2 linked regions of the Parafrankia irregularis genome follow. The protein of the gene in region 1 interacts with the protein of each later gene in a pairwise test. Links are inferred from orthologs where the notes say so. Each region holds a gene or a part of one and is shown in the gene's direction. Other genes may lie near its edges.

Region 1 (7,944 bases):
CAAGTTCTGCCCGAACTGCCGCACGCACACGGAGCACCGCGAGACCCGCTGACCGATCGAGGTCACACGCTCGCGGCAGGCGGCGGATCACATCGCCGCTCCCGGCACTGACGGTGTTTCAGGTTCGCCGGTGACCGTCAGAGATGTTTGCCCGGGCGGGTCCGAAATCTCTCGGACCCGCCCGGGTTCTTTGCTGTTCTGGCCTCTGTCCAGGCTGGCACGACGCTGCGCCCGGTAGGGTCCTGAACCGGTCGGATGGACCGGCGTGGCCCGATCCGATCCCGCCGACGTCGGGCCCTCGTCGAGATCGGAGCGTGCTGTGCCGTTGAACCAGGACTTCGTCGGTCGTAGCTACACGTCCGAGGTGCCCTTCCAGGTGGGCCGTGAGCACATCCGCCAGTTCGCCCGTGCGATCGGCGACGACAATCCGCTGTACCACGACGTGGCGGCGGCGAAGGCGGCCGGTCACGCCGATCTGCTCGCTCCGCCGACCTTCCTGGTCACCACCATTCCGGGAAGCCTCGGCCTGCCGACCGACGATCCGGCGCTGGGGCTGGACTACTCGCTCGTCGTGCACGGCGAGCAGAGATTCACCTTCCACCGGCCGTTGGTGGCCGGCGACGAGCTGGTCGTGCGGTCGACGCTGGCCTCCATTCGGCCGGTCGGGCGCAACGAGGTGCTCGTCACGGCGTACGACTTCCTGACGACGAGCGGCGAGCTCGTCGCCGAGGGGACCTGCAGTCTGGTGTCCCGCGGCACGGCTCCGCCGCGGTGAACGACCGATCGGAGCTGTGGATGCCTTCCACCGTCAGCACTGTCAGCTATGACGAGGTTGCCGTGGGCACCGAGATCGGCGACCGGATCTTCACCCTGCGCCGGTCCGATCTGGTGCGATATGCCGGTGCCTCGGGAGACTTCAATCCCATCCACTGGAACGAGCGGGTGGCCCAGGAGGCGGGGCTGCCAGGGGTGCTCGCGCACGGCATGCTGACGATGGCCACCGCGGGTCGTCTGGTCACCGACTGGGCCGGTGATCCGGGGGCGGTGCTCGAGTACGGTGTGAAGTTTTCCTCACCGATTGTGGTGCCTGACGACGACGAAGGCGCCCAGGTCTCGGTCCAGGGCGTTGTCGAGAAGAAGCTGGACGGCGGCCGCGTCGTGGTGAACCTCACAGTTCGCCACCAGGGTGCCAAGGTCCTCATGGCCGCGCGGGCGACGGTCCAGCTTTCCTGAGCGGTGGCCGGGGGCCCCGTCGGCGAGTCGGGCGCCCCGTCGGCGCGTGGGACCGGCCTTGTCAGGCCACGGGCCGGCTGTGAGCCCGTGAGACGGCTGTGAGCCCGTGAGAGGGCTCTGAGGCCACGAGACGGCACGGGCCCCGCGGCGGCTCGCCGCGGGGCCCGTGCTGGGAGCTCGGAGTGCTTCGGGAGTGCTCAGGCCGCCTCGGCCAGCAGCGCCGCGAGCCGCCGGACACCCTCGACCAGGTCGTTGTCCCCGAGGGCGTAGGACAGCCGGGCGAAGTTCGGGGTGCCGAAGGCCTCGCCGGGGACGATCGCGACGCCGGCCTCCTCCAGGATGAGCTGGCACAGGTCGCCGGAGGTGGTCGGGGTCTTCCCCCGCAGGGTGCGGCCGATCACGCCCTCCAACGACGGGTAGGCGTAGAAGGCGCCGTCCGGGAGCGGGCACTGCACGCCCGGGATCTGGACGAGCATCTCGTGCATGGTCTTGCGGCGGCGGTCGAACGCCGTCCGCATCTCGTAGACGGCGTCGAGGGGACCCGCGACGGCCGCGAGCGCGGCGGCCTGCGCGACGTTGCAGACGTTCGACGTGGCGTGGGACTGCATGTTGGTGGCTGCCTTGATGATGTCGAGCGGGGCGATCATCCAGCCGACCCGCCAACCGGTCATCGCGTAGGTCTTGGCCACGCCGTTGACGACGATCCAGCGGTCGCCGAGCTCCGGTGCCTCGACCGGCATCGAGGAGAAGCGCGCGTCGCCGTAGACGAGGTGCTCGTAGATCTCGTCGCTGATCACGTAGATGCCGGCCTCGGCTGCCCAGCGGCCGATGGCGCGGACTTCCTCCGGCGTGTGGACGGCGCCGGTCGGGTTCGACGGCGAGCAGAACAGCAGAACCTTGGTGCGGGGGGTCCGGGCGGCCTCGAGCTGCTCGACGGTCACCCGATAACCGGCGTCAGGGCCGGTCACGACATCGACGGGGACACCGCCGGCGAGTCGGATCGCCTCGGGATAGGTCGTCCAGTAGGGCGCCGGCAGGAGAACCTCGTCGCCGGGGTCGAGCAGGGTCGCGAACGACTGGTAGACGGCCTGCTTGCCGCCGTTGGTGATGAGGACCTGACTCGGCTCGATGACCAGGTTGGAATCCCGCCTGGTCTTCTCCGCGACGGCCTCACGCAGGTCCGGCAGGCCCGCGGCCGGGGTGTAGCGGTGCATGGCCGGTGCGCGGCACGCCTTCTCCGCGGCGGCGACGATGTGCTCGGGCGTGGGAAAATCGGGCTCGCCGGCACCGAAGCCGATCACGTCCCTGCCCGCGGCGCGCATCGCCTTGGCGGTCGCGTCGACGGCTAGGGTCGCGGAGGGCGCGATGCCTGCGATGCGGTGGGAGATCCTGCTCATGGGTCGCCATGCTGCCACGGGGGAGCGGTCTGAGGCCGGCCCGTCCGGCCCGTCCTGGGGCGACTAGCGGACGTCCAAGAGCACCGTGTGGCGAGCTTCTGGGCGATGACGGGGTATGCTCGATCCGCTCGGTCTGTCGGGCCCGCTTGCGGGCCCAAAAGTTCGAGTACGTCTAAGGGGCGTGGCTCAATTGGTAGAGCACCGGTCTCCAAAACCGGCGGTTGCAGGTTCGAGTCCTGTCGCCCCTGCGTTGGACCGACGAACGAGTGGGTGGAGCTGAGTGGCGACCGATACGCGTGACGCGGCACCGCGGGCCGGCCGGTCCGCGCGGGCTGACCGTCGTCGGTCGCCGTTCTCGATTGTCCGCAGGATTCGTCAGTTCGTCCGCGAGGTCATCGGGGAGCTCCGCAAGGTCGTCTACCCGGGGCGTAACGAGCTGGTCACCTACGTGATCGTCGTGCTCGTCTTCGTCACGGTGATGACGGCCTTCGTTGCTGGCCTTGACTTCGGCCTGACGAAGGCGGTCCTCGCGGTCTTCGGCTGATACCGAGGCCGCGTCGGGCTCCGAGCCGGGCTGACCGAAGGTCAGCGTGGCCCAGCGCCTGGCCTGGCCGGTTCCGGCCTGATCCGGTTCGCCCCGTCGTGTCGTGCGCGGGTTGAGGCGCCGGCCACAGGCGGGCACCGCGGGCGGGTCCAGTCCAGAAGGGCCGTTCGGCGGGTGACGGCCGTCAGCGACAGAACCACCCACTAATGCATCCGTCCACGAGAAAAGGATCGGCCGCGTGTCCCAGTCTCCCGAGCACGCTTCCTCCGAGCAGGGGGAGGCGCTCGAACGCCTCGACCCCGTCGCGGCGTTCGAGCGCGACGAGGTCGCGAGCACGGATGCCGCGGCCGAACCCGACGTGGACGACGCCGAGTCGGTAGACCAGGCCGAGTCGGCCGACCAGGCGGAGGCGGACGTGCCCTCCGCGGCGGCGACGGCCCCGGGCGCCGAGGCCGAGCCGGCGGAGGACGACGCTGACGACCTGCTCCGTGCGCTGGAGGAGGCGCCGGGCGAGTGGTACGTCGTGCACTCCTACGCGGGCTACGAGAACAAGGTCAAGGCCAATCTCGAGACCCGGATCTCCAGCCTCAACATGGAGGACTACATCTTCCAGATCGAGGTGCCCACCGAGGAGGTCCCGGTGGTCAAGAACGGCAAGCGCCAGCTCGTCCTGCAGAAGAAGTACCCCGGCTACATCTACGTCCGGATGGATCTCACTGACCAGTCCTGGTCGGCGGTCCGGAACACGCCGGGTGTGACCGGGTTCGTGGGCCTCACGAACCGGCCTTCGCCGCTGCGCCGCGAAGAGGTGGTCGCCATCCTCGCGCCGGTCGCTCCGAAGGAGAAGAAGGTCGAGACGGTCAAGGCCCAGGAGTTCGAGGTCGGGGAGTCCGTCACGGTCATGGACGGCCCGTTCGCCACCCTGCCTGCCACCATCAGCGAGATCAACCTCGACGCGCAGCGCCTCAAGGTGCTTGTCTCCATCTTCGGTCGGGAGACGCCGGTCGAGCTCCAGTTCAACCAGGTCGCGAAGATCTGATCCGCTCCGTAGAACTCCGGTAGGAAGACGAACAGATGCCTCCCAAGAAGAAGAAGATCACTGCGCTGATCAAGCTCCAGATCAACGCCGGCAAGGCGACCCCGGCCCCGCCGGTCGGCCCGGCCCTCGGCCAGCACGGCGTGAACATCATGGAGTTCTGCAAGCAGTACAACGCGGCCACCGAGTCGCAGGCCGGCAACGTCGTGCCGGTCGAGATCACGGTGTACGAGGACCGTTCCTTCACCTTCGTCACCAAGACCCCGCCGGCCGCGCGGCTGATCCTCAAGGCCGCCGGTGTCGACAAGGGCAGCGGCACGCCGCACCGGGTCAAGGTCGCGAAGCTGACGCCGGCCCAGGTCCGTGAGATCGCCCAGACGAAGCTGCCTGACCTGAACGCGAACAGCCTCGAGGCGGCAGAGAAGATCATCGCGGGCACCGCTCGGTCGATGGGTATCACCGTCGGCGAGTGAGGCCCTTCCGTGGTCGCCGCGTGACCACGGAGCTGTACGACCACGGGCGCTGCACGACCACGACCACGAACACGGCGCCGCGACGACTCCGTCACGGCCAGGTATGTGGGAGGGCCTGTTCCGTTCCGACCCTGTCCGGGATGACTCCGGGCCCGGTGTCGGGTGGCCAGGACCCGCCAACACCACAGGGAGAGCACATGAAGCGCAGCAAGGCGTACCGCGCCGCGGCTGAGAAGATCGACCGGGCCGCTCTCTACAGCCCGCTTGAGGCCGCGAAGCTGGCCCGCGAGACGTCCTCCACGAAGTACGACGCGACCGTCGAGGTCGCGATCCGTCTCGGTGTGGACCCGCGCAAGGCGGACCAGATGGTCCGCGGCACGGTCAACCTGCCGCACGGCACCGGAAAGTCGCCGCGGGTCGCCGTCTTCGCCGCCGGTGAGAAGGCCGCCGAGGCCGCCGCCGCCGGTGCGGATGTCGTCGGCAGCGACGACCTGGTCGCGCGGATCCAGGAGGGCTTCCTCGACTTCGACGCCACGGTGGCCACGCCGGACCAGATGGCGAAGGTCGGCCGGATCGCCCGTATCCTCGGCCCGCGTGGCCTGATGCCCAACCCGAAGACCGGGACGGTCACCCTCGACGTGGCCAAGGTCGTCGGCGACATCAAGGGCGGTAAGATCAACTTCCGGGTCGACAAGCAGGGCAACCTGCACATCGTCATCGGCAAGGTGAGCTTCTCGGAGGCCCAGCTCATCGAGAACTACGGCGTGGCGCTGGACGAGATCGTCCGGGTCAAGCCGTCCGCGGCGAAGGGCCGTTACCTCAAGAAGATCACCTTCGCGACGACGATGGGCCCCGGTATCCCGGTGGACCCGAACCGGACCCGCAACCTCCTGGAGGAGACCCCGGTCTGACCGGGCGTCGCAGACGTCGCGAGTCGGCGTCGCGCGCGGACCCCGAAGGGGCACGCACCGTTTTTCGGGCGTGCCCCTTCGTTCGTTCCCGCGCCGGTGCCTGCTATCATTGCGAACAGTTCCACACCGAAGACCGCTGGTCGTTCTTCAGCTGTCAGGGTTCCGGTTGTTGCGGGATCCAGGCGCTGGAGGCCGAAGGCTCGGATTTCCGGGCGGCCCGCGCAGGTGGCGAACGGGAAGTCGCAACGAAGACCGTCAGGTTCGCTGGTCGTCCACTCCGATGGGCCGCCAGCCTCCCGGGCACAGTCGGATGTTCTTGACGCCCCCGCGCCTCTCTGCGCCGGGGCGTTCGTTGTTTCCAGGGCTTGTCGGCATGGCCGGCCGACACCTGAAGGAGCCCGATGGCGAACTCGGAGAAGACCGCCGCCGTGGCGGAGATCGCCGAGGAGTTCCGTGGTTCGACCGCCGCGGTGCTGACCGAGTATCGCGGTCTCACGGTGAGCCAGCTCACCGAGCTGCGTCGCACCCTCGGCGAGACCACTCGTTACGCGGTGGTCAAGAACACCCTCACCAAGATCGCGGCAGAGCAGGCCGGGGTCTCCGGCCTCGATGACCTGCTCGTCGGCCCGACCGCCGTGGCCTTCGTCGGGGGCGACCCCGTCGAGGCGGCGAAGGGGCTGCGGGACTTCGCTCGCGCCAACCCGGCCCTGATCGTCAAGGGCGGGTTCGTCGAGGGCAAGGCGATGACCGCGGACGAGATCCGCAAGCTCGCCGACCTGGAATCCCGCGAGGTGCTGCTCGCCAAGCTGGCCGGGGCGATGAACGGCTCGCTGGCGAAGGCGGTCGGCCTGTTCGCGGCTCCGCTGTCCCAGGTCGCCCGCCTCGCCGAGGCGCTGCGCGCACAGCGCGAGGCGACGGCCGGCGCCGAGCCGGCCGCGGCCGAGCCCGCCGCGGCCGAGGCAGCTGCCACCGACGCCTGAGCGATCCCCGCTCACCACGGACCATCCCCCGCACGAAGGCCCGGCTGACCGGGCGCCGGATCACCTGATCGGCATTACCAGGAAGGAACCGCCACCATGGCGAAGCTTTCGACCACCGAGCTCCTCGACGCCTTCAAGGAGATGACTCTTCTCGAGCTCTCCGAGTTCGTGAAGGAGTTCGAGGACACCTTCGGCGTGACCGCTGCCGCTCCGGTCGCCGTCGCGGCCGCGCCGGCTGCCGGTGGCGGCGGCGAGGCTGCCGCGGCCGAGGAGCAGGACGAGTTCGACGTGATCCTCGAGTCCGTCGGCGACAAGAAGATCCAGGTCATCAAGGAGGTCCGCGCGCTCACCAGCCTGGGCCTCAAGGAGGCCAAGGACCTCGTCGACGGCGCGCCGAAGCCCGTCCTCGAGAAGGTTGCCAAGGAGGCCGCTGAGAAGGCCAAGGCGGCTCTCGAGGGCGCTGGCGCCACGGTCACCGTCAAGTAGTTCGCCGGGTGCCGCCAGCGGCACCTGTGGCATCTGAAGCCCCGTCCTGGACGCTCCAGGGCGGGGCTTCGCCGCGTCCGGTGGTGGGTCTGTGCGGCTTGGACCTCCGAGTGTCCGGTAGCCCGGTAGCCCCGGTTTGGTGGGGCGCAAGAGTGAACGGTTCTGGTCGTTCCGACGACCACAATCCTTCCTTCTTGCGGGTCGCCAGGCGGCCCTGCGCCCTTTTTGTGCCTCATGAGGTGAATTGACGATGCCGTGCGGGAGGTGTGGGAGCCTCGATGGGTGCCCGTGCGGGCGGGGTTCGCGTCAGTAGCGGCAGTCGCGGCAGCGCCAGGAGCCGAGGATCGCCGTCCTGGCGACCGCGATCCTCAGGTCGTACTTGGTTGTAGCGGCGACGCCGACTGGTGGTGGGCGTCAGGCGGGCGCCATCGGTGGTAAGACCTATGTGCTGTCCGTCGGTCGGGGCCGGTGCGCAGCGTGACGAGGTGCGGGGGGCTGGCGGCCTGCGGGCGGCCGGGCCGGGAGGCGGACCGCCTGCTCGAATCACCGGCTTCATGCATGAATGGCCTTTTCACGACGCATGTCCGTATGCGGCGGGCGGGCCCTCGACGGCGGGCTGACCCCGCCTCCGGGGCCGGCCTCGGCCGGAACTGCCAGTCAGCGCGGGCCCTTGCCCGAGACGATGTTGGCTTCGGGCCCTTGACGAGCTCCCGGGCAACGGAGTTCCATCGTTTTGCGAACCTTCGTCGGGAAGCGGCGCGTGACTTGATCATGTCTCGTCCTTGCCAGCAGTGAAGCCCTCGGCTACACTGCTAGTTTGCGCTGTCTTTCTCGTTACATCGGGCTCGTCGGTAACACGTTCGACATCGGGATCCGGCCCCATC
Region 2 (7,977 bases), on another replicon or contig:
CTCTCCGGGGCCGGGCGGCTCGTCGAGGGTGGGGACAACGCCGACGTCGCCGAGCAGGCGGACGTGGTCATCGTCGCGGTGCCCTGGGAGGGCCACGGCGAACTGCTCGCCGACCTGCGCAAGCAGCTGGCGGGCAAGATCGTCATCGACTGTGTCAACCCGATGGGCTTCGACAAGGGCGGCGCCTTCGCGCTGCCGGTCGAGGAGGGCAGTGCCGCGCAGCAGGCCGCGGCCGTGCTGCCGGACAGCACCGTCGTCGGCGCCTTCCACCACGTCTCCGCGGTCCTGCTCATGGACGAGTCGGTCGCGTCCATCGACACCGACATCCTGGTCGTCGGCGACGACCGCCCGGCGACCGACACGGTGATCGCGCTCGCGAACCGGATCCCCGGGATGCGCGGCATCTACGCCGGCAAGCTGCGCAACGCCGGTCAGGTCGAGGCGCTCACCGCGAACCTCATCTCCGTCAACCGCCGCTACAAGGCGCACGCCGGCCTGCGGGTCACCGACGTCTGAGGCGTCTGGGGACGTCCGGGACGACCGCGGAGACGTCCGAAGCGCCTCCCGGCACGGGCTCGGGTGAGACTGGCGGTATGACGTCCCCGCCGGCGGCACCGTTCCCGGGCTCGTCCCGCGGGCCCGCCCGTGACGACCTGGGTGCCCGTAATGACTCGGGCGCCCGTGACGACCTGGGTGATCTGGTGCCCGTGCCGGCGGTGGTCCGGCGGGTGGTCTCCCTGGTGCCGAGCCTGACGGAGTCCGTCGCGGCGAGCGCACCGGAGCTGCTGGTGGGTGCCACCGACTGGTGCTCCCACCCACCGGGCCTCGCGGTGCGTCGGGTGCGTGGGACGAAGAACCCGGATCTGGCCGCCATCGAGGCGCTGGCGCCCGACCTGGTCTGCGCCAACGCGGAGGAGAACCGCGCGGAGGATCTGGCCGCGTTGCGCGCGGCGGGTCTCGCGGTCTGGGTCACCGCGCCGACCACCGTCCCCGCGGCGCTGCGCAGCCTCGACCGGCTGCTGCGGCTGGGCTGCGGCCTGGCGCGCCCGGACTGGCTGGACGTCGCGGAGCAGGTGTGGGCGGAACCGTTCCGCGGCCGGCGCCGCCGCGCGATCATCCCGATCTGGCGGCGGCCGTGGATGGCGGTCGGGCGGGACACCTTCACCGGCGACGTGCTGGCCCGGCTCGGAGTGGACAACGCGCTGGCCGGATCCGAGCAGCGCTACCCGCGGGTGGACATCGCCGCGCTGCCACCGCACGACCTGGTGGTGCTGCCGGATGAGCCGTACGCGTTCAGCCTGTCCGACGGCCCGGAGTCGTTCGAGGCCCGGGCGGTCTGCGTGTCCGGCCGGCTGCTGACGTGGTACGGCCCGTCCCTGGTGCAGGCACGGGCCGACCTCGCGAACGCGCTGGCGTCTCAGTAGTCGCTGGTAAGGCCGCCGGTCAACGGCTCGACCGCCGGCGGCTCATGGCCGGCGGTCAGTAATGGCCGGCGGTCAGTAGCTGTGCTCCACCGTCGGGTACACCCCGCGGGAGACCTCGTCGCTGTACGCCGCGGCCGCGTCGGCCAGCGCCGTCCGCAGCTCGGCGAAGCGCTTGACGAAGCGAGGTGCCTGGCCGCCGCTGAGCCCGGCCATGTCCTGCCAGACGAGCACCTGCGCGTCGCAGTCCGCGCCCGCGCCGATGCCCACGGTGGAGATCGTCAGTTCCTTGGTCACCCGGGCGGCCAGATCGGCGGGTACGACCTCCAGCACGACCGCGAACGCGCCGGCCTCCTGCAGGCCCAGCGCGTCGGCGAGCAGCACGTCACCGGCGCGGTCACGCCCCTGGACGCGGTAGCCGCCCAGCGTGTGGACACTCTGCGGGGTGAGGCCCAGGTGGCCGACCACCGGGACGCCGGCGGCGACGAGCGCCTCGACCTGTGGCAGCACCCGCGCGCCGCCCTCGAGCTTGACCGCCTGGGCGCCGCCCTCCTTGAGGAACCTGGCGGCCGTCTCCAGCGCCTGCTGCGGGCTCGACTGGTAGGAGCCGAAGGGCAGGTCGGCGACGACCATCGCGTTCGACGCGCCGCGCACCACCGCCTGCACCAGCGGGATCATCTCGTCGACCGTGATCGGAACGGTGGTCTCGTAGCCGTAGACCGTGTTCGCGGCGGAGTCACCGACGAGCAGGACCGGGATGCCGACCTCGTCGAAGATTCCGGCCGAGAGAACGTCGTAGGAGGTGAGCATGGCCCACTTCTCGCCCCGCTCCTTGGCGGCGCGGATGTCGCGCACCGTCGTCCGGCCGCTGCGGCCCAGGCGGATCGAACGGGTCGAGCGGGTCGTGCTCCGGGCGCCGGTCGCGGCGGTGGTGGTGCCAGTGGCGCCGGTGGTGCCGGATGCATCGGTCGCGGCGGGTGCGGTGGCGGCCGCGGCGGTGGTCGGCGCGCCGTAGAGCGTCGCCGCCTCGTCGCTGCCGTCGGCGGCGCTGGCTGAGGTGGGGCTGGCTGGGGTGGAGCTGGGGCCGCCCGCGGCGGAGGAGGTGGGATTGCCGATCGACGAGTTCATGCAAACTCCCGGTAAGCCGTCCGGGCGCGGGATCGCGTCCCGGCGTGTCTCCATGCTGCCACCGAGAGGGCTGTCGCTGACAGGTCTGGCGCGGGCCTGCCCGTACCGGGCCATCATTCGTGCCGGTGATGTCGCCAGCTGCGCCGGAACGGCTGCGGGCGGTGTTCTGGCGGATGCACGTCCCGGCGGAATCGGCCGGGTGTGGTGTGGCCGGCCGTCGCAGGGACGTTACCCAGGCGTGTTGTTCGCGCAATCAGATGCATGTGGCGTCGAACGCACGTACTCTCCGATCTTGACAAATCCTCGGGGCCGGGAAACACCGGCACGATGGGCCCGGTGTCGACCGGGCCAGGCATTCGCGGCCGTGCTCCACGGCCGCGTGAATCGTGAATGGTGCGAAGAAGGCGCGGGTGGCGGCGGGCATGTGGACGGATCGGCCGGGCGACCGGCGCAGGCGCGACGCCTTCCACGGGCGACCCGGCAAGGCGGTCTGATGTCGGTGGCACATGCCAACGGGACGGACCCGCGTGAACACTCGTCCCGGCCACCGTCAGGTGTGGCCCGCCCACCGGGGCGGCCCCGTGACACCCGGCGCGACCCGCTGATCATCGAGGCCACCCTGACGGAGCTCGCGGCCAACGGCTTCGGGGGCCTGTCCATGGAGGCGGTCGCGGCCGCGGCGGGCGTGGGCAAGGCCACCGTCTACCGGCGGTGGCCGACGAAGGGCGCCCTGGTCGCCGAGGCGCTCGCGACCCTGGCCACCTCGCACGAGCCGCATGACACCGGATCCCTGCGCGACGACCTGGTCGCGGCGGTGAACGCGGTGCGCCGGCACGGCATCCAGACGCTGTCGGGGCGGATCATGCCCCGGGTGCTGGCGGAGAAGGAGTCCCACCCCGACCTGTTCGACACCTACCGCCAGCAGGTGATCGTCCCGGCCCGGGAACAGGTCGCGAACGTGCTGCGCCGCGGGGTTGCCAGCGGTGAGCTCAAGGCGGACCTCGACATCGACCTGGCGACGGACATGCTGGTCGGCCCGGTCTCGTACCGGCAGTACACCGCCGGCAGCAACGAGGTGAGCGGGACGCGGATCAGTCAGATCGTCGACACCGTTCTGGGCGGCATCCGCGCCGACTGACGCGCTCCGCGATCGGGCTGGCCGACGCCGCCGGAAAATCGCCTGGGGACGCTCTGTGCGCACGAGTAGCATCGCGATCGGGGAGGCACCCCGCCGCGCGTGCGTGGCCCCGCCCGGCTCCGGCCGGCGTCGGGTGCCGGGCATCAGGTGCCGGCGTGGGCTGTCGTCCCGACAAATGAACAGCCTCCAGAGTTCATCACCAGCCATGGTCAGGGCGTGCGTGGGTGCGCCCGGCCATCCGTTTACTGCCGCAGGAGAATCCGGTGTCCGACGTCCGCGTTACCGTTCAGCGAGGTCAGCAGGCCGAGGAGCGGGTGGTGCGGGCGGGTACGACGGCCGCCGAGCTCTTCGACGGCGAGCGGTCGGTGATCGCCGCCCGGGTCGGTGGCCGCCAGCGTGACCTGGCCCATCCACTGGCTGAAGGGGACGTCGTCGAGCCGATCACCGTCGACTCGCCGGACGGGCGGGCGATCGTGCGCCACTCGTGCGCGCACGTGGTCGCCCAGGCCGTGCAGGACCTGTTCCCCAAGGCGAAGCTCGGGATCGGCCCGCCGATCCAGGACGGCTTCTACTACGACTTCGACGTCGAGCGCCCCTTCACCCCGGAGGACCTCAAGGCCGTCGAGAAGCGCGCCCAGGAGATCATCAAGGCGGGCCAGCGGTTCTCCCGCCGGGTCGTCACCGACGACGAGGCCCGCGCCGAGCTCGCCGACGAGCCGTACAAGATCGAGCTGATCGGGCTGAAGTCGAGCGCGGGTGACGACGCCGAGGCCTCGGTCGAGGTGGGCGCTGGCGAGCTCACCATCTACGACAACCTCGACCCGAAGTCGGGCGAGCTATGCTGGAAGGACCTGTGCCGCGGGCCGCACGTGCCCACCACCCGGCACATCCCCGCGTTCGCGGTGCAGCGCTCCGCGGCGGCCTACTGGCGGGGCAGCGAGCGCAACCCGCAGCTGCAGCGCATCTACGGCACCGCCTGGGAGTCGCGCGAGGCGCTGAAGGAGTACCAGCACCGCCTCGCCGAGGCGGAGAAGCGCGACCACCGGCGCCTCGGCGCCGAGCTGGACCTGTTCTCGTTCCCGACCGAGATCGGCCCGGGGCTGGCCGTGTTCCACCCCAAGGGCGGCGCGATCCGCACCGTCATGGAGGACTACTCGCGCCGCCGGCACATCGAGGCCGGGTACGAGTTCGTGAACACCCCGCACATCACCAAGTCCGACCTGTACGAGATCTCCGGGCACCTGGACTGGTTCGCCGACGGCATGTACCCGCCCATGCAGCTCGACGGCGGGGCGGACTACTACCTCAAGCCGATGAACTGCCCGATGCACATCCTGATCTTCCGGTCACGCGGCCGGTCGTACCGGGAGCTGCCGCTGCGGCTGTTCGAGTTCGGCACCGTCTACCGGTACGAGAAGTCCGGCGTGGTGCACGGCCTGACCCGGGTGCGCGGGCTCACCCAGGACGACGCGCACCTCTTCTGCGCCCGTGAGCAGCTCCCGGAGGAGCTCGACTCCGTCCTGAAGTTCGTCCTCGGGCTGCTGCGCGACTACGGCCTGGAGGACTTCTACCTGGAGCTGTCGACCCGTCCCGAGGGCAAGGCGATCGGCTCGGACGAGGAGTGGGCGGAGGCCACCGAGCTGCTGCGCGAGGCCGCCTCCAAGCAGGACCTCGAACTGGTGATGGACGAGGGCGGCGGCGCCTTCTACGGGCCGAAGATCTCGGTGCAGGCCAAGGACGCGATCGGGCGGACCTGGCAGCTGTCCACCATCCAGGTGGACTTCCAGCTCCCGCAGCGGTTCGACATGACCTACCAGGCCGCCGACGGCACCCGCCAGCGCCCCTTCATGATCCACCGGGCGCTGTTCGGCACGATCGAGCGCTTCTTCGCGATCCTGCTGGAGCACTACGCCGGCGCGCTGCCGCCCTGGCTGGCCCCGGTGCAGGTCGTCGGCATCCCGATCACCGACGAGCACGTGCCCTACCTCGACGACGTCGCGGCGAAGCTGCGGGAGCGCGGCATCCGGGTCGAGGTCGACTCCTCCGACGACCGGATGCAGAAGAAGATCCGCACCGCGCAGAAGCAGAAGGTGCCCTTCATGCTGCTCGCTGGCGACGAGGACGTCTCGAAGGGCGCGGTGTCCTTCCGGTTCCGTGACGGCACGCAGCGCAACGGCGTGCCGGTCGACGAGGCCATCGCCGAGATCCTCGACGCCGTGGACCGCCGCATCCAGGTCTGAGCCGCGAAGGCGAACGTGGACCCGGCGACTGCACACCGGGTCCACGGAACAGCGACCACCCTCGTGGCCGACCGTCCGGTCAGGGAAGGCCGTCGCGGCTGACCAGGCAGGCGGCCAGACCCACCAGGCAGGCGGCCAGACCGAGCGGGGAAGGGCTCAGTCCCGTTCGCGCTCGCGCCAGCGGGAGGTGATGGGCAGGCGGCGGTCGCGGCCGAAGGCCTTCGACGTCACCTTCGGCCCGGGCGGGTTCTGTCGCCGCTTGTACTCGGCGAGGTCGACGAGGCGGATCACCCGGTCGACCGTGGCCGGATCGTGGCCGGCGGCGGTCAGCTCGGCCCGGCCGAGGTCGTGGCTGACATAGTCGTCGAGGACGGCGTCGAGCTCGGTGTAGTCGGGCAGCCGGTCGGAGTCGAGCTGCCCCGGGGCGAGCTCGGCCGACGGCGGCTTGACGATGATCTCCTCCGGGATCGGCGGGACCTCCCCGCGGGCCGTAGCCTGGGCGTTGCGCCAGCGGGAGAGCGCCCACACCATCGTCTTCGAGACGTCCTTGATCGGGGCGAAGCCGCCGGCGCTGTCGCCGTACAGGGTGGAGAAGCCGGTGGCCAGCTCGCTCTTGTTGCCGGTGGTCAGCACGAGGTGGCCGTGCTCGTTCGACAGCGCCATCAGCAGCGTTCCGCGTACCCGTGCCTGCAGGTTCTCCGCGGCCAGGCCGTGCAGGCCGCCGGCGGCGGCCAGGGCCGCGTGGAAGGCCGCGACGGTCGGCTCGATCGGGACGACGCTGTGCCGGGTGCCCTGGCGGCGGGCCAGCTCCGCGGCGTCGTCCAGCGACCCCTGGGACGAGTGGGCCGAGGGCATCGCGACGGTGTACACGGCCTCGCCGCCGAGGGCGTCCACGGCGATCGTGGCGACCAGGGCCGAGTCGATGCCGCCGGACAGGCCGAGCGCCACCGAGCGGAAGCCGTTCTTGCGGACGTAGTCGCGGGTGCCCGTGACCACCGCGGCGTACAGCTCACCGACGGGGTCGGGGCGCTGCGCGATCTGGTGTGGCCGCGGCTCCCAGGCCGGCAGCGGCTCGCCGGCCAGCACGATGTGGCTGACCTCCATCATGGTGCCGTCGCCGGCGGCGACCTGCCCGGTCATCCCGGTGGCCGTTCCCGGGGTGTTGCTGGCGGGCAGGTCGAGATCGACGGTGAGCAGGGTCTCCTCGAAGACCGGTGCCCGGGCGAGGACCGCCCCGGCCGGGTCGACGACGAGCGAGTCGCCGTCGAAGACCAGCTCGTCCTGGCCGCCGACCAGGTTGATGTAGGCGAGGGTGGCGTCCGCCTCACGGGCCCGGCGTGCGCACAGCTCGTCCCGGTGGAAGGACTTGCCCTGCTCGTAGGGCGAGCCGTTGATGCACAGCAGCAGCCCGACCCCGACCTTGCGGGCCACGGCGACGGGGCCGCCGGCCTGCCAGAGGTCCTCGCAGACGGTGAGGCCGACGTCCACGCCGTGCAGGCGGAAGACGGGGAAGGTCGTGCCGGGCACGAAGTAGCGGAACTCGTCGAAGACGCCGTAGTTGGGCAGGTGGTGCTTGGCCGAGCGGGCGGCGACGCGGCCCTGCCACAGGACGGCGACGCAGTTCTGCGGCTCGCCGGCGGGGCGGCCGACCGCCGGCGCCGGGGTGGCGGAGGCGTCGAGGTACCCGACGACGACGGCGATGGAGCCCGCTCCCTCCTCGTGGAGGCGGGCCGCGAGCCGCTCCAGTGTCGCCGCGGAGGCCGCCACGAAGGAGCGGCGCAGGACGAGGTCCTCGGCCGGGTAGCCGGTCAGGGTCATCTCGCCGAAGGCGACCAGATGAGCGCCCTGGGCCAGTGCCTGCTTGGTCCAGGAGCTCACCAGGTCGGCGTTGGCGTCCAGATCTCCGACGGTGGTGTCCACCTGGGCGAGGGCGATCCGAAGCTGGGCCATACACCGAAGCGTAGGCCGGGTTTGCCCCGCCGGCGGCCGGTGGTGTGTTGCTGGGGCGCAGGTGACACCGGGGATTGCGGTGGCGCAACTTCGCTGTAAC

The links.
Region 2: the proteins of rplA (region 1) and thrS interact in binary tests that used the Escherichia coli proteins (3 or more experiments, as listed by UniProt). The link is inferred for Parafrankia irregularis from one-to-one orthologs.

What each region holds. Positions count from the first base shown.
Region 1 is NZ_FAOZ01000002.1:325,685-333,628, forward strand. What follows is about bases 3,790-6,737. They hold rplA (50S ribosomal protein L1), read left to right. Parts: upstream 3,790-4,880; coding sequence 4,881-5,594; downstream 5,595-6,737. Other genes in these bases: nusG (transcription termination/antitermination protein NusG), read left to right, coding at 3,790-4,213; rplK (50S ribosomal protein L11), read left to right, coding at 4,249-4,683; rplJ (50S ribosomal protein L10), read left to right, coding at 5,996-6,574; rplL (50S ribosomal protein L7/L12), read left to right, coding at 6,671-6,737. Outside these bases: rpmG (50S ribosomal protein L33), read left to right, coding at 1-52; AWX74_RS03945 (FAS1-like dehydratase domain-containing protein), read left to right, coding at 320-775; AWX74_RS03950 (MaoC/PaaZ C-terminal domain-containing protein), read left to right, coding at 796-1,233; AWX74_RS03955 (pyridoxal phosphate-dependent aminotransferase), read right to left, coding at 1,431-2,630; preprotein translocase subunit SecE, read left to right, coding at 2,911-3,174; more of nusG, read left to right, coding at 3,413-3,789; more of rplL, read left to right, coding at 6,738-7,060. UniProt on the Escherichia coli protein: One of the primary rRNA binding proteins, it binds very close to the 3'-end of the 23S rRNA. Forms part of the L1 stalk. It is often not seen in high-resolution crystal structures, but can be seen in cryo_EM and 3D reconstruction models.
Region 2 is NZ_FAOZ01000035.1:65,922-73,898, reverse strand. What follows is about bases 3,458-6,438. They hold thrS (threonine--tRNA ligase), read left to right. Parts: upstream 3,458-3,950; coding sequence 3,951-5,927; downstream 5,928-6,438. Other genes in these bases: AWX74_RS32925 (NAD+ synthase), read right to left, coding at 6,084-6,438; AWX74_RS32935 (TetR-like C-terminal domain-containing protein), read left to right, coding at 3,458-3,687. In the rest of the region: npdG (NADPH-dependent F420 reductase), read left to right, coding at 1-516; AWX74_RS32945 (helical backbone metal receptor), read left to right, coding at 594-1,424; panB (3-methyl-2-oxobutanoate hydroxymethyltransferase), read right to left, coding at 1,497-2,549; more of AWX74_RS32935, read left to right, coding at 3,043-3,457; more of AWX74_RS32925, read right to left, coding at 6,439-7,877. UniProt on the Escherichia coli protein: Catalyzes the attachment of threonine to tRNA(Thr) in a two-step reaction: L-threonine is first activated by ATP to form Thr-AMP and then transferred to the acceptor end of tRNA(Thr). The rate-limiting step is amino acid activation in the presence of tRNA.